2 regions of the Pseudoalteromonas sp. SG43-6 genome follow, and region 1 is predicted to be linked to the other one. Evidence: riboswitches for the same ligand, from Rfam matches in the RefSeq annotation. Region 1 holds a riboswitch; the other holds the start of a gene.

The links. Region 1 has a riboswitch for lysine ahead of dapA (4-hydroxy-tetrahydrodipicolinate synthase). Riboswitches for the same ligand answer to the same signal wherever they lie in the genome.
Region 2: another riboswitch for lysine. It lies ahead of lysC (lysine-sensitive aspartokinase 3); the one in region 1 lies ahead of dapA (4-hydroxy-tetrahydrodipicolinate synthase).

Annotation. Positions count from the first base shown of each region.
Region 1 covers NZ_JACJEZ010000009.1:101,351-109,176, forward strand. Annotated here, with positions in the region: gene H5201_RS05985 (phospholipase A) at 1-760, opposite strand, end outside; gene H5201_RS05990 (succinylglutamate desuccinylase/aspartoacylase family protein) at 1,046-2,167, opposite strand; gene H5201_RS05995 (PLP-dependent decarboxylase) at 2,173-3,378, opposite strand; gene H5201_RS06000 (2,3,4,5-tetrahydropyridine-2,6-dicarboxylate N-succinyltransferase) at 3,378-4,118, opposite strand; gene dapA (4-hydroxy-tetrahydrodipicolinate synthase) at 4,134-5,018, opposite strand; lysine riboswitch at 5,151-5,344, opposite strand; gene H5201_RS06010 (DNA-3-methyladenine glycosylase I) at 5,535-6,236, shown strand; gene H5201_RS06015 (YdiU family protein) at 6,245-7,660, shown strand.
Region 2 covers NZ_JACJEZ010000036.1:4,915-12,740, forward strand. Annotated here, with positions in the region: gene H5201_RS15145 (zinc-ribbon domain containing protein) at 54-533, opposite strand; gene H5201_RS15150 (biotin/lipoyl-containing protein) at 539-943, opposite strand; gene H5201_RS15155 (sodium-dependent transporter) at 1,081-2,403, opposite strand; gene H5201_RS15160 (4'-phosphopantetheinyl transferase superfamily protein) at 2,557-3,300, shown strand; gene lysC (lysine-sensitive aspartokinase 3) at 3,277-4,680, opposite strand; lysine riboswitch at 4,758-4,929, opposite strand; gene nhaD (sodium:proton antiporter NhaD) at 5,044-6,291, opposite strand; gene H5201_RS15175 (hypothetical protein) at 6,470-7,750, shown strand; gene H5201_RS15180 (condensin complex protein MksE) at 7,756-7,826, shown strand, end outside.

The DNA.
Region 1 (7,826 bases):
ATGGCGTTTCCTTCTCGCTTTCTGAAATACGGTACCAAGGTTTAAAGCTAAACACATAGCCATCGTTTTCCCACAAAAAGTTTGCATAAATACGGTTCCATGAGCGCGAATCAGGCTGACTATTACCGTTAGATTGATGCGAAATACCAAGGACTACTGCCATTTCGTCGCCCCATGGAACGTGCTTTTTATCTAAATAATTAACCCAAAAAATTTCAGGCTCATAGTTGGTCTCACGAAATGGTGAGGAACTTTCTTTGTTATAAAGCTGCCAATATGACTGTAATGTAAAGGCAAAAAATATAGCCTGGTCTTCATCAGAAAAATCATCGAAAATAGGTACCTTAATTGAAAGCTGATATTTTGCTTCTAAGTTATCGAGTGGTTCATCTTGTTTTTCACCGGTTAGTTCGTCATACGCTTCAAACGAGCTATTGTTTGGGTGGGATACATAAGAAACAGGTAAAATGTAGTTACGTTTGTGTGGGGTAATAACATTACGGTTTTCTTTACTTACTTCTTCGCGTGCTTGGCGCTTATCGAGTGCGGTAAGTTGTTTGCTTTCATCAAGTGATGAGCATTTTTCACGCAGTTGTGCTAGCGTCATCTCGCCAGCCCCGCCAATTGCCTCATTTAAAATACATTGCTTTACTAGCTCGACATCATCATCTTGCTCGTTGGTTTTTGCTGTTGATTCTGATTGTGCGAATGCAGAGCTTGATAATAGTGCAGTAAATAGGATCCCATAGTGCCAAGTCATTATTATTCCTTTGATAAAATCAAATAGAGAGTAGCTATTGTGTTTTTCGTAAATGAGAATAGGCTAATTTCAGTATCATAAAACGACTAAGATACCTATCCCATACATTTATCCAGCATTTACTTTAACTGAATATCAGTGAATTGTTACTGAACTTAGTTGATTGTGGCGCTTTTTGCCCATAAATACAAAGAAAAAGCGGCCGAAGCCGCTTGTTCAATGCACTTTTTCCAATTGGATAGTCGTGCTCTCACGCAATGAGAAGGGTTGAGCTTGATATAAAAATTAAAGCTCAAATACGTTAGTAAAGAATTTATATAGTTCGGTGCCTTGGTTTACGCTTGCTGAAGCAAAATGCAAAATCGCGATGGCGTCACAATCAAATGTTAGGGTTTGTAATGGTTGCTCTGCTAGGTAGCGCTCCATTCGCAATACTCTAGCAATCGGCTCGCCAGCTTTGATATGGCCGCCAAGTGGCGCTATATACTCAACCATGCCGCCCATAGGTGCATAGTAAGCAAGGTAATCATTTAAATCACAGCCGTAGCGCTTCATTACTTTTGGCTGATAGGGGGCATCAACGAATACCTGCTTATGATTTAGGTAACTTAAAATACTATTAGCATCATCAAGGGCCGCAGTTAAATCGATTTTTTCTTGGCTGCCGAGTTCGACCGTAAAAGCTTCAACTTGAACATTAAATTCACGCCCTTGTTGAGCTAATGCCTCGGTTAATTGCCACCATGGGCAAAAACTTGCTTCATCCATTGCTCCTGCAAAATCATTAGGGATGATTAATACATGAGGAATATTAAAGTAGTTGGCACTGGCCTTGGCATAATCTGGGCAATATAAATGCTGACTCGAAATGGGGCCTGTGTGTAAGTCGAGCACGATATCAGCTTGGTGTGCCAACTTTTGCAAGTTAAGTGCAATGCGTTTGCCTGTAGTTAGGCGATAAGCTGGACCGCTTAGTTGTTGGTCTACTTCATCAATCAGTGCGGCTTTAAACTCACTTTTTAAGGTTTGCTCATCGGCATCACTATATTGCTCAGCAAATTGGCTCGCGAGCTTACTATTGCAGTGATACATGCGGTTCCAGTTGGTGCCGGTGATTGGATCAAAACGACCAAGGGTGAATTCGCCCGATTTTTGATTGCAACCAATTGGGTTCGCGTAAGGCACCAGGGTGATATCGCCTTTGAGTTCAAGATGCTTAAGCTGCTCAAGTAATTGGTAAATAACCGCATTGCCTTGTACTTCTGCACCGTGCATATTAGCTTGCACATACACACTTGGCCCAGTGCCATCGCCTTTTAAACGATAGACAGGAATTGTGAGCGGTAGGCCGTTGGCAACTTCACCAACTACTATGTTTTCTTGGCTTATAGCTTTAGTCGTACTCATCTCAATTACCTTAAGTAGTAGTTGGCATCTTCAGCTGTGCGAATACAGTTAAGCTCGCCATTTTGTAATGTGTATTCAGCGGCTAGCTCATGACATAAAAAATACGGCATACTTTCGGTAAAGCCGTACGCGCCACATTGGCTAAACACCAACCAGTCTTGCTCATTTAAATCACTAGGTAATTGGTGTTCACCTAAGCAATCAAGTGCTGTACATAATGGCCCATATAAGCTCATAGTTTTGTATGCAGCAGTTGAGTCTCGTAATAATCGTGCTGGGAAATCTTGGCTGGTGACTGCAGGGCGCAATAAATGATTAATACCGCCGCTTAAGATCACTTGTTGTTGGGCATAGTTAAGTTTTCGCTCAACGACAGGCGTTGCGTAATGACCGCATTCGCCCACAGCATAACGGCCAAGCTCCATCCAGAGTTCTTGTACGCCTGCGGCATGTTTAATGTTAGCTAATGCATCAATGAGCGCATCCCAACTTAAGGTTGGTGCATCAAGAGTGTAAGGAATACCTAAACCACCGCCTAAGTCGAGTACTTTTAAGTGAATACCTAAGTCGTTGGCAAGCTTTGTTAACGGCGTAATCATTTGTGTCCACAGCTCAGCGAGTTTGTCGCTGCTAAGCATGTTGCCCCACTGAAAAATATGCAGACCGTCAAAATTAAGCGCTGGGTAGTCGCTAGTATTTAGCGCTTGCCATTCATCGCAACCTAAACCAAATGGAGTAAGGCTATCGCCACCAAGTGGGTTTTTTTCCCCTTCAGGCCAGCGTAATTGCACTCGCAGTAATACCTGTAACTGACAGTTTTGTAAGCTTGCTTGCTCGTTAAGCCAGCGTACTTGATTAAGGCTTTCGGCAACAAAGGTACGTACGCCGCGCGCAATAAAGTGTTTAATTTGTTTTGGGCTTTTGGCAGGCCCTGTATTGAGCACGCGCTCGCTGTTAATACCTTGAGCAAGTACTTGCTCAAGTTCGCCCTTGCTTGCCACATCAAAGTTAAAACCCGCGTTATCTAAGCTTTGAATGACTTTAGATAATGGGTTAGCTTTTACGGCATACCACAGTTTTACCTCAGTTTGCGTCACTAACCGCGTTAAGTGTGCGTTTAATGTATCAAGGTCGTAAATAAAAAAGGGTGTATCAAGCGCAGTTGATAGCTCATCAATGGCGGTTTTAACTGGCGTGCTCAAAAAGCTCATTAACGTAAAACCTCTTCAAGCAGCAATGATGCATCACTTTGTTCATCACGGTATTTTACAATTAATGCACACGACATACTTAATCCTTGCTCGCGAGCCCAAGTATTAGAAGCTGGGCGAGAACCTGGAATAACAATCGCGTATTCAGGAATAGGCTCGCCTTTAGCCAGCTGGCGCTCATTAACACAGTCATAAACAGGAATAGTTGCTGATAAGCGTACACCTGGTGCGAGCACCGCGCCTTTTTTCACTACTACGCCTTCAACAATCACGCAACCTGCACCGATGAATGCATCGTCTTCTACCACCACCGGGCTTGCACCAATAGGTTCAAGTACACCGCCTAGTTGTACTGCAGCGCTTAAATGTACATTTTTACCTACTTGCGCACACGACCCCACTAACGCGTGGCTATCAACCATAGTGCCTTCGTCGATAAAGGCACCAATGTTTACATATGCTGGTGGCATAATAATCGTGCCCTTAGCAACGTGTGCGCCACGGCGAACGCTTGAGCCACCAGGTACCATACGCACTCCAGCATCGGCTGCAAAACCTTGTGGTGCTAAATTGTGTTTATCAACAAAGCCACCTGGAAATTCGGTATTAGTGCCATTTTTAAACGCTTCTAAAATACCTTGTTTTACTGCAACGTTAGCATGCCATTGGCCGTTGTCGTCTTGTGTTGCTGCGCGCACTGCGCCCGATTCTAAATTATTTAGTAGTTCTAACCAGCTCATTATAAAAACCTGTATTTAATGCCAAGATAAAATGGTGTTGTTTGCGTTGTTAATACAATCAGTTTGCGTTAACTCAAGATGCGTCAAAGGTGGGCGTAAGTACGGGCTGTTAATTCGCCCTTGTAAATGCATCAATACTTTGACGGGGATAGGGTTTGCGACAGCAAACAAGCTTTGAATGGCTTGTGACCAGTCGGCAAATAAATTGGGGTGTTGACCGCTGAGACTTCGTTTTACAAACTCATGGGTTTGCACAGGCCATGCATTAGCAGCCACAGAGACTAAACCTTTTGCGCCAGCCTGGGCAAAGTAAGGCATCAGTGCATCGTCACCGCTAAAAATAGCTAAATTAGGTGCGACTTTTCTAAAACCTTCAAATTTAGCAATGTCGCCACTGGCTTCTTTGAGTGCCCACAAGTTTTTATGGTCTTTCAAGTTGCTAATTACGGCCGATGGAATATCAACAGCACTGCGCCCTGGTACGTTATAAAGCATGCAAGGATGTTTACTGGTATTAAGTAAGCTTTCAAACCAATGTGTTTGGCCTACCACGCCGGGCTTAGCGTATAGGGGAGTGCCCAGTAAATAGCTATGAATGGGTAACTGATTACAGTATTCAACCCAGGCAATTTGTTGCTTTAGGTTTATACCGCCTACTGCAACCATCAGTGGTACTGTTGGCGTTAATTGGCACACGTGTTCAACAATCGCTTGTTGCTCTTTGAGTGTTAGTGCGAGGCCTTCGCCAGTGCTACCAAGTAATAAAATACCATTGTTAGTCACTTGCTGCTGTGCAACTAACTGATCAAGAGTGGCATAGTCGACTTCACCAGCGTCAGTAAATGGCGTGACGAGTGCCGTCCACAAAGGGTAGTCATTTAAATTGAAGTTATTGATCATCTCTCACGAACTTATAAGTGATTCGAGGAGTTAATAAGCTTTTATGATTGGAGCCACATTAACGTCGTTCGAACGAATAATTCGAAGAGCGAATGGGCTTAATATAATAGGGCGCTATGGCCTTATTACGCTAAGACCAGAAGCTCTCCACCAAATATTTTAACAGCCAAGCTGTTATTGGTGACAGTCGCTGGGATTCAACCCAGTCGCCCGAAGTAAAACTTCACAAAAAGTGTTACTTCTCGGCGTTAATTCCCCTCACGTATGATCACTGGAGTGTGTGCTCCTCACATACGTTACCTGAATAACGCACCTCTTCTAGCCCATGGTGCAAGTTTTATCGTTTAAAACTCACACCTTAAATAGGGGTAATACGAAAGATTAAAGCATTTTAGCCGTCTAGGTGTCAAGGCTGGATATTTTTAAGTTTATTTTTAGCTGCAATGTGCTCCTGACATTTTTTTACAACGTAAATAGCGTTACAGTAAGCGTAATAACAAGTAGTGGTAGTGAGTAATGGAAAAATTTCAAGATATATATCAACGAGCGGCACAGCGAAAAGGTAGCGAAGTAATGTTACAGCACTTACTTGTTGCCCCTCAAAATGCAAAGCAATTAACTGCTTTACCTGATGATGCATGGCTTGAAGAGTTTACCCGCAAAATTTTTCAAAGTGGTTTTTATTGGTCAGTGATCAACAATAAATGGCCAGGTTTTCGGGAAGTATTTTGGGATTTTAGTGTGGCTAAATTATTAATGATGCCGCCAGATATGCTTGAGCAAAAAGCCACCGATGAGCGAATCGTTCGTAACTTTAAAAAAGTGCAAACGATCCCAGAAAATGCGTATATGATCCATGAAGTGGCAAGTGAACATGGCAGTTTTAGTCAGTTTATTGCAGATTGGCCGAGCGACGATATTATTGGTTTGTGGGGGTATTTAAAAAAGCATGGGGCGCGTTTAGGTGGTAACACCGGCCCTTATGCATTGCGAACCTTAGGGAAAGACACTTTTTTATTATCGCGTGATGTAGAAAGTTATCTCCGTGCTCATAAGATAATTGATGGCGGTTTACAAACTAAAAAGTCACTTACCAGCGCTCAACATTTTTTTAATGAATTGCAGCAACAAAGCGGATTAAGCCTACAAGAGCTCAGTCTGTTAGTTGCATACAGCGTGGGCGATAATCGCGTTGGTATACAAACAACCCAAGCTTAAGGAATACTATGAAATTAGTTGCTCGTTACACCCAGATTGCTGATGATTTTGCTGTGGCTGATCAGCCAAGTGCTGTTATTGCTCCAAACTTACTGCTGTGGAACGATACGTTAGCTAGGCAGCTTAATATTGAGGTTGTCACATCAGAACGTGCGGTAATTTTTTCTGGTAATCTTAATAACAGCGATGTTGCTGCTGTGGCATTAGGTTACTCAGGGCATCAATTTGGACATTTTTCACCGCGTTTAGGTGATGGGCGAGCACATTTATTAGGGGCTGTCACTGATCAGCAGCAACAGCTTTGGGACATTCAACTCAAAGGTTCTGGTGCTACGCCATTTTCACGTGGAGGTGATGGCCGTTGTGCAATCGGTCCTGCGGTACGTGAATATATAATGAGTGAGGCAATGCACGGGCTTGGCATAGCGACGACACGTTGTTTGGCAGTTGTTGCCAGTGGTGAAACAGTTTACCGTCAACCACCACAACAAGGAGCCATTGTTACCCGCGTTGCTAGTAGTCATATACGTGTCGGTTCGTTTCAGTATTTAGCTGCGCAAGGTGACGAGACTGGTTTAAAAGCCTTAGCTGATTTAGCTATTGAGCGTCATTATCCTGAGATAAAGTCTACGGGCTCTGCGCGTTATTTGGCATTTTTAAGTGCGGTAATTGAAAAGCAAGTTAGCCTGATTGTTAGCTGGATGCGCGTTGGTTTTATTCATGGAGTAATGAATACTGATAATACGCTCGTCAGTGGTGAGACCATCGATTATGGCCCTTGTGCAATGATGAATCAGTTTGATTTTGATACTGTATTTAGTTCTATTGATCGCCAAGGTCGCTATGCTTTTGGCAATCAACCTAATATTGCTAATTGGAATTGTGCACGTTTAGCTGAAAGTTTAATTCCTTTAATTAGCGATGACGAAGAGCAGGCTGTTGAGCTATTAAGCCCATTAATAAATGGTTTTGCTGAGCAGTTTCATCAAGCCTTTACACAGATGTGGGCGAAAAAACTGGGCTTTGATGGTCATCAAGATGGCGATGCTGAATTAGTATCCGAGTTATTAACTTTACTGAAAACCCATCAGCTTGATTACACCAATACTTTTGACTCCTTAACAGAATCATTGCAAGGTCAGACTGCCATTCCGAGTGACTTGGCTGGTTGGTCTATTAAGTGGTTAGCCAGAACAAATACGCAAAGCTATCAGCTGATGCGCCAAGCCAACCCACGCTTGATCCCGCGTAATCATATTGTTGAAAGCATAATACAGCAGTATGAAAGTACTGGTGAAAGCAGCATGTTAGATGAATATTTAACGGCCTTGAGGTCGCCTTACCAATTGTTGGCAAGCCCTGCATTTTGGTACTCCCCGCCTGTTGATGGGGATACTAATTACCAAACATTCTGCGGAACATAATAACGCAGTGCTGATTGTTAGGCGTATTGTTCGTAAATTGAGCGACGATTAATGAATTGATGTGACTTATACATCCAGATCTTTAGTTAAAAGCTGTTATTTATTAATAATTATAAGAAATAAATATGCTTAACTACTTGTTGATTTAAAATTAACCAATATAATG
Region 2 (7,826 bases), on a different contig from region 1:
TTCTGACAAATCAAGTTAAGACGTAATCACATAGGTCTCTTAAGTACGTCTACTTACATTTTACGGATAGCATTTATTTTATTAATCTTCTTAATAACTCCTGACTCAAAAAGTTGCTGCGCGCTGGACTTGAGCAATTGAGTTTCCTCAAGCGTTATATGCTCTTTAATGATTAAGTTTGCATAGGTAATTTGCAGCCGGTTTATTGCACGGGTTTTCTTTCTGCATTCAAAGCACTTGATCGCATGTGCATCAATCCAAAACTTTAATTCTTCAAACCAATATTGCTGCTCTTTAGCAAAAAATATAAACGCTCTATGGCAATCTACACATTGCTCTTCTATATCAACATAGAGTTGCCTTGGATATAAACTGTCACATTGTTTTTCGATAACTGCGGGGATTGCCGTCTCAGGGAAGTAATGAACACTTGAATATCGCCAAAAGGCATTCTCGATTTCTTGCTTTGTATAACTATTACCAGAGAGGATTGGCTCGCTGCCATATCTTGGGTGGTTTACATAATTGGTCATCTTAGCTATTTACCCAGCACAAAAAGGATGGCTAAAGCGCCGACTGCTAGAGCAATAATTAAACTTTTATTTAGTTTACTCAACCAAGGAGAAACAATAACGTCATTTTCTGAGTCGTTTACTCGCGGTTGAGGCTGTTGAGCTGTTGGTCTTGCTGGCAGTTCGCTGTCTGCAAGCTGCTGCAAAGTCATTACAACCTGTTCAGGATTAACATGGTCGCCATTTGCAATCGTTATATTCTCAATAATGCCACTGCAGTCGGCCATTATTTCTAAAACAACTTTTTCAGTTTCAACATCAAATAACACATCACCGGCATAAACGAGTTGGCCTTCACTAACATAAAGTTTAGCGATATCCGCTGTGTTTATTGAGTCTGGAAGCGTGGGGACTTTAACATCTATGTTCATAATTCCTCCCTGGATATAATACCAATCGACTTAAATATTTAACCATTTATCTGTCGCTATAAATGGTCAGTAACTTAAAACGATTGGTACAACACTATATATTAACAATTAAAACTAAAAAACTGAAAGCTAAATTATCAACCAAACGCGACATTAGCGAACACGGCGGTCATCAGTATCGGACACACATAACGTATGTACTGAGCAAACCAATAACGCATGCCACTTGCAGCCTCATTTAATTGATTACCACGGCGCCACAACCACCCTACAGTGATAAAGTAAAATAAGCCCATAAGCGGTAATTGATACTGAGTCAGTACCATGATCACTAAACCAAATAGCCAATCAAAATTGAAAATAATCAACGATGACGCGGCTAAAACCGTTAAGCTCACTAAAAACGTCGCTTTTTTACGCTCTACTTGATGGTTTTCAACTAAAAAAGCCACTGGAATTTCAGTGGATGAAATAGTCGATGTGAGCGATGCAATCGACATAAGTACAAAAAACAGTAAACCAACCAATAAGCCAATTTCGCCCATAGTATTAAATAACTGCGGTAGAATTGCGAAAATTAGTTGCCCTTCTCCCACTAATTTTCCATCACTAAATACTTGCACGCCATTGTGCTGCGCCACGTAAATTGCAGGAATAATTAATAAACCCGCTAAAAAGGCAACCCCTGTATCAAGTAACGCTACCGACGCGGTTAACCGCGGCAAATTAGCATCAGGCTGCAAGTACGAGCCATAAATCATCATACAACCGACACCCAGTGACAGTGAAAAGAACGCCTGTCCCATTGCCGCAATAATTAAACCTGGGTCGAGTATTTGGCTAAAGTCTGGCACTAAATACGCAGCAAAGCCTTCACTTGCGCCATCAAGCGTGGCTATATAAGCAATTAGCACAACGAGTAACACCAATAGCATCGGCATTAACCGTCGCGACCATGTTTCTATGCCAGATTTAACACCTTTGAGAATAATACTCGCAGTGAGGATCAGCATCAGTGGTGTAAATACAAAATTACGCGCCATCGAATCCGTGTGTAAAAACGCACTGACGGTGGTAAATCCAAAAAAGCTAGCAATGGGTTCAAGGGCATAAGCAAGCATCCAACCTGCAACAATTGAGTAAAAGCTCAGCATCACAATCGCACCGGCTAAACCTAAATAACCAGCAGCAGCGCCTACTTGCGGTGCTTGCTCTTGCCATGCTTGTCTAAGTGCTTTAACCGGATTAGCTTGCGCTTTATGACCTAAGTACAACTCAGTGTATAAAGCTGGCAAGGCTAAAAAAAAGATAACTATAAAATAGACTAGTAAAAACGCGCCGCCGCCATGATTTGCCGCTTGCGTGGGAAATCCCCAAATATTACCTAATCCAACTGCAGCGCCAGAAGCTGCTAAAACAAAGCCAAGGCGGCTTTGAAAACCATCACGCAATTGTGCCATACATCTACAAATCTGTTATTATTTTTCATTATTGTGAATTAAACCATATTTAACTCTCACAGAGTAATAAATTTGCCTTGGCTTAATTAACCAGCGCACAACCGCACAAAATATAAACATGTTTGTTCTTTTATCACTTTAATTGTGGATTTTATGCCTGCATTATTTTTTCAACAGCAACTCGTTATCACCAAACACAGCGTGCAGCCGTTCAATGCGAAAACTATTTTATTATTTGATGCCCAGCAGTTAAATGTTGATGAATTCGATTTAAACGCACTATTAAGCCCATTTGAACTGACGGTGATCACCCGTAGAAAAAGTTACAAAGCCAAGCAAGAATATTTAGCCACTCGGCTACTGCTTAAGTATTTGGTAAAACAAACGATGCCACAATTTCGTGATCTAGCAAATAACCATATTAGCTCTGAATTTGACCAGCAAAGCAGTAAATTACTGCTACATATAACTGACAGTGACACTGTATTGCGTAGTTGTTTATCCCACTCTAATGGTTTTGTGGGTGCTGCATTAAATGTAGAACGAATTGAATTTGGTTTTGATATTGAAAAAATAAACCTGAAGCGCCCATTTGCAAAGCTCGCTAAGCATTTTTATCATCTTGATGAGGTAAATTTAATAACGCAAGATCAGCAAAGTGCAGAACGATTTTTTAGAATATGGACCTTAAAAGAAGCACTTGCCAAAGCCACCAGCCAACCAATTGCAAAATTACTCAGCCCCAATGTATTTACTGAACTTGAGCGAGCAAATTTAACAGCGCTGAGTTGTCAATATCATGAGTTTGATATCAGTGTGGTAAGTGACAAGAGCACTGACTGGCAGTGCTCTGTGGTAAATTCTACCGCCCAATTACGCGGCGTTTTGAACTTCTAATAAACGGCTGTGGATCGCTTGCACAACAAAGTCTGACTCGCTCTGCTCCACTAAAAAGCACAGGTTATGTTTACTTGCGCCATGACAAATTAAGCGAATATTAAAATCGCTTAATACATTCATTAAGTTAATTTCTTGCTGACGTAATTGAATTTGTGAACCAATTAATGCCACTAAGGTTAAGTTGTTCTCAACCGACACGTGGCAAAACTCCGCTAACTTATCAAGGCATTCTTGATCAAGCTCAGGACGCGAGGCATTTGGCGCATTATCTAAAGTAATTGCAACACTTATCTCTGAGGTAGTTACCAAATCAACCGAGATATTAAACTCACTTAAAATTGTAAACACGTGAGCTAAAAAGCCACTAGCCAAAAGCATTTCGGGGCTTTTTAAGGTTAACAATATTTGATTTTTACGCTGCGTGACAGCACGAATTCCGGGGATTTGTGATTTCTCACGTTCGATCCAGGTACCACCACGTTCAGGCTCACGGCTAGAACCAACAAACACACTAATATGGCTGCGGCTCGCAGGTAAGATAGTTGCCGGATGTAATACTTTCGCCCCAAAGGTAGCCATTTCGGCCGCTTCATCAAAACTTAAACGCGCAATCGGCGTAGCCTTAGCACATAAGCGCGGATCGGTGCTAAAAATGCCCACGACATCAGTCCAAATGTGCACGCTTTTAGCGTTTATGGCTTCGGCCAGTAATGCCGCACTGTAATCTGAACCACCACGACCAAGTGTGGTAGTTTGACCATGTGCGTCGCTGCCTATAAAGCCTTGAGTTACAATAACCTGTTCAGCTAATAACGGAATTAAATGCTCTTTTGCGGCCATTGCTGTTGCAGCTACATCTGGGGTTGCTTTAGAAAACTGGCTGTCGGTTTTTAATACCTGTCGCACATCAAAACGCACCGCATTTAAGCCATTTAAACGCAGTACCTGAGTAAATAAATAGGATGATAAACGCTCACCAAAGCTCAATAACTCATCATGTTGTTGCTTTGATTTTAGTGGTTCACTGGCAAGTGACTTAAAAGCTTTAATGGTTTCATCAAAGCCATGAGCTAAATCAGCATCCAATGACAGCTCATTTAAAATAGCTTCTTGAATAGCAATAACGCCAGCAATATTCTCATTGCGCTCTTCTGCTGATAAATCTTTTTTACATAAGGTCACAAGGTGATTAGTCACTCCTGCGCTGGCACTAACGGCCACTACTCGTACGTTGTTATCGGCTACAATAATTTCACTGCAACGGCTCATCGCTTCAAAGTTAGCCACACTGGTGCCACCGAACTTTGCGACTACGTAGTCTGATTTTTGATTTTGTGCTGACTGTTGCAAGTTAGTTGCAGCTAATTGGGTATTCATGTCGTCTCCTTTTGTGGCATTCATACCACGATAAAACAAGAAGAACTTGGCAAGGGGGTGCTCGATAAGAAAAGTCCACTGCCAGAAGCTCTCCACCTAATTGGTGACAGTTTTGAGGATTCAGCCCCATAAACCGAAAAACCACTGTGACGTCCAGTTGCTTTCCTCGGCGAGTACTTCCCTCCTTAATGATTACAGGCATACGTCGCCTAACATTAAGTACCTAAGTACCGCACCTCTTCTGAATGTTAGATTAATTACGTAAATTATTAGCAATTAAATAACAAAACCCGCTATTAAGCGGGCTTTGAAAGTTATCGTTTAGACGTCTAGCTGTCAAGTTGTTTTAAATAATAAAAGCAATTAAATAAAACTACCTGCTAAATACGATCCCATATAACCAATTGTATAAGCGATTAATAAATACACCGACATACGTAAATAACTCATAAAGGTAAGCGCTTTTACTTTACTCATAGCGATAATACCGGCAGCCGAGCCAATAATAAGCATGGACCCACCCACTCCAGTTGCATACGTAAACGACAACCATTGTTGTGGACTCATCACTATTTCAGCTTTAAGTAACGCAGCCGTTAGTGGTACGTTGTCAACCGCAGCTGATAATATACCCATTAAATAATTAGCGTATTGTGCTGGCATTAACTCGTAAAGATGAGTGAACTTACTGAGCATACCGACTTCTTTCAGAGCGCCTACAAGTAATAATACGCCAACGAAGAACAGTAAGGTGTCGTATTCTATTTCGCGAATATAATCGATGATTTTTTTATTCACATCTTTTTTGCGCATTAAAAATTGCGCTACTAAAAACATCAACGACAAACCAAATAAGAAAGTTAACAAAGGCGGCACATGATAAAGCACGCTTAACGTTAATGTCCCGACAATCGTTGATAAGAAAATCACTGCAATAGTGATATCTGTTTTCTCAATGCGACGGTCCTCTTGTTTGGTAAACTCAACTTGGCCGTTGAGTCCAAATGACAGCATAATGGCCAATAGCGCCACGCTAAATAACGCAGGCACAACCAACAATAGCAAGTGACCAATGGTAACTTTGTCATCAAGGAAAATCATCAAGGTAGTAACATCACCGGTAATTAACGACACTCCGCCCGAGTTCACACTAAAGATGATAAGCGTAGCGTATTTAATTAGCTTTTTCGGATCGAGTTTTAACGACATCACCACCGCAAGGGAAATTAATGTGGCTGTGATATTGTCTGAAATCGACGAAAATAAGAAGGAGAACCCGCCAATCAAAAACATCAGTTTGCGTTCGCTAATAGCACTGGGCATTATCTTATGCACAATATTTTGGATAAAACCTTTGGAGTTCAAATAGGCTACAAAGGTCATTGCAGCCATTAAAAACAACCAGAGTGTGGCAATCTCTAAAATATTGTGGTCAAGTTGATGTTGTACGTTTTCGGGGCTTTGCCCGTGAAGCGGCGAGATAAATAAGATAATCCAGCATAAAGTACCAAAGAAAAGCGTGGTTTTGGCCTTGTTTACATGGATAATATCCTCTATAACGATGAGCACGAATGCTAGCGTTATCAGGGTTAGGATAATTGCAGTTACCATGGTGTTTGAACAACCTTTATAAAAATGTAAAAATTGTATGTTATGAGCCGCAGGACGACACGGCGCGCAGTCTAGCACCAAAGAATGTGTAAAACTATTGTCAATTTGCTTTTCTACGACTAATCGCTGAGGCCTAACAAGCCGGCTTTACAAGATAAATTAGGATTTTTGGAGTTTTATGATCCCAGCTAAAAAGTTGCTAAATACCCTAACAGAGCACTGGGGAATGTTAGAGCTGCTATTTAAACGTTTTAAAATGGCTGATTTCAGCCTAAAAGACGTGCAAAATGCGATCAAACAAAAACAACCTACGTGGTCAAATGAGCGCATTTACAAAGAAACCAACCGCCTTTTAAACCAAGATATTATTATTCCCTTGGCTAAATCGTCACAACTTGAAATTAACCGTGCAATTGCAGATTTTGCCACTTTTTTATTGCAGGAAGAACATTTAGGCTTGGCGCAAGAAATTAGCGTGCTGGTTGAAGATTTAGCCCGTTTGGGTAACCGTTTAGACAATGCCGGTAGTATTGAAGACTACGACGAGATGCGCCGTTTTAGCCGTATTATGGATGATCGGGTGCGTAAAATAATGAAACTATTTGCCCACAACGAAAATGCCATTTTAAATATTGTAGAACAAGCAAAAGCTAATAATGCGGTGCAATCATTACAAAAGCGTTATCAAGCGGTAATTGAAGCGTTCGATGAATACATTGAACCAATGCTTGAAATGGTCGATATTCGTGGCGATTTTCATGCTTGTTTTAATACCATCGAAACACAAATCAGCACGCAAATCGAACATATTGAACGCAGCGGTAAAGCTTATCAAGATAAACGCATGCTTGAACGATTACGTACCCGAATTTTAGAAATGCATTTAGTTGGTCGCGAAAGCCTGCGTAAAAGTGCCGATATGCTAATGCCACTGCGTGAAGAGTTGCGCCGTAATAATATGATCACTCGTCAAGCAGCTAAAGTACTTGGTTTAGTACGTAAAAATGGCGTTGATAATATGCTCAGCGCCGTACAACCACATTTTGTCTCTGACACGCAGCGATTCTCATTGGGGCAACAGCGCCATATGGTCGCTTATATGGCTGCACTTGTTGAGTTTGAACACAGTGAATACGAACTTCCTGATCAACAAGATGTGCCTGCTTTTGTTACGCCCAATATTCCAGATTACAATAATGTTAAAGCAAACTTTAAAAAACGCTTCAATGCTAAACGTAAAAAGCCACAACCATTATTGACCTTTTTAGAGCAAAGCTACCCCGACCTTGAAGCCGACGAAATGCTGTTTTTATATCAAAAGCTGGTAAGTGACAGCGATATTGAAATCAATCAAAGTGATGAGAAAATGCGCGTGAAAATTGCCGGGCAACATTTTTCTCTTTTCCCTTTTAATTCTAAGCCTGTTGACCCTCAGCAAACACCAACAGTGGATGAGTAACCGTTATGACACAGATAAATTTAGATGAACTTAGTCATCTACAAGCAATTAATAAAAAATTAGTCACCGGCTATCA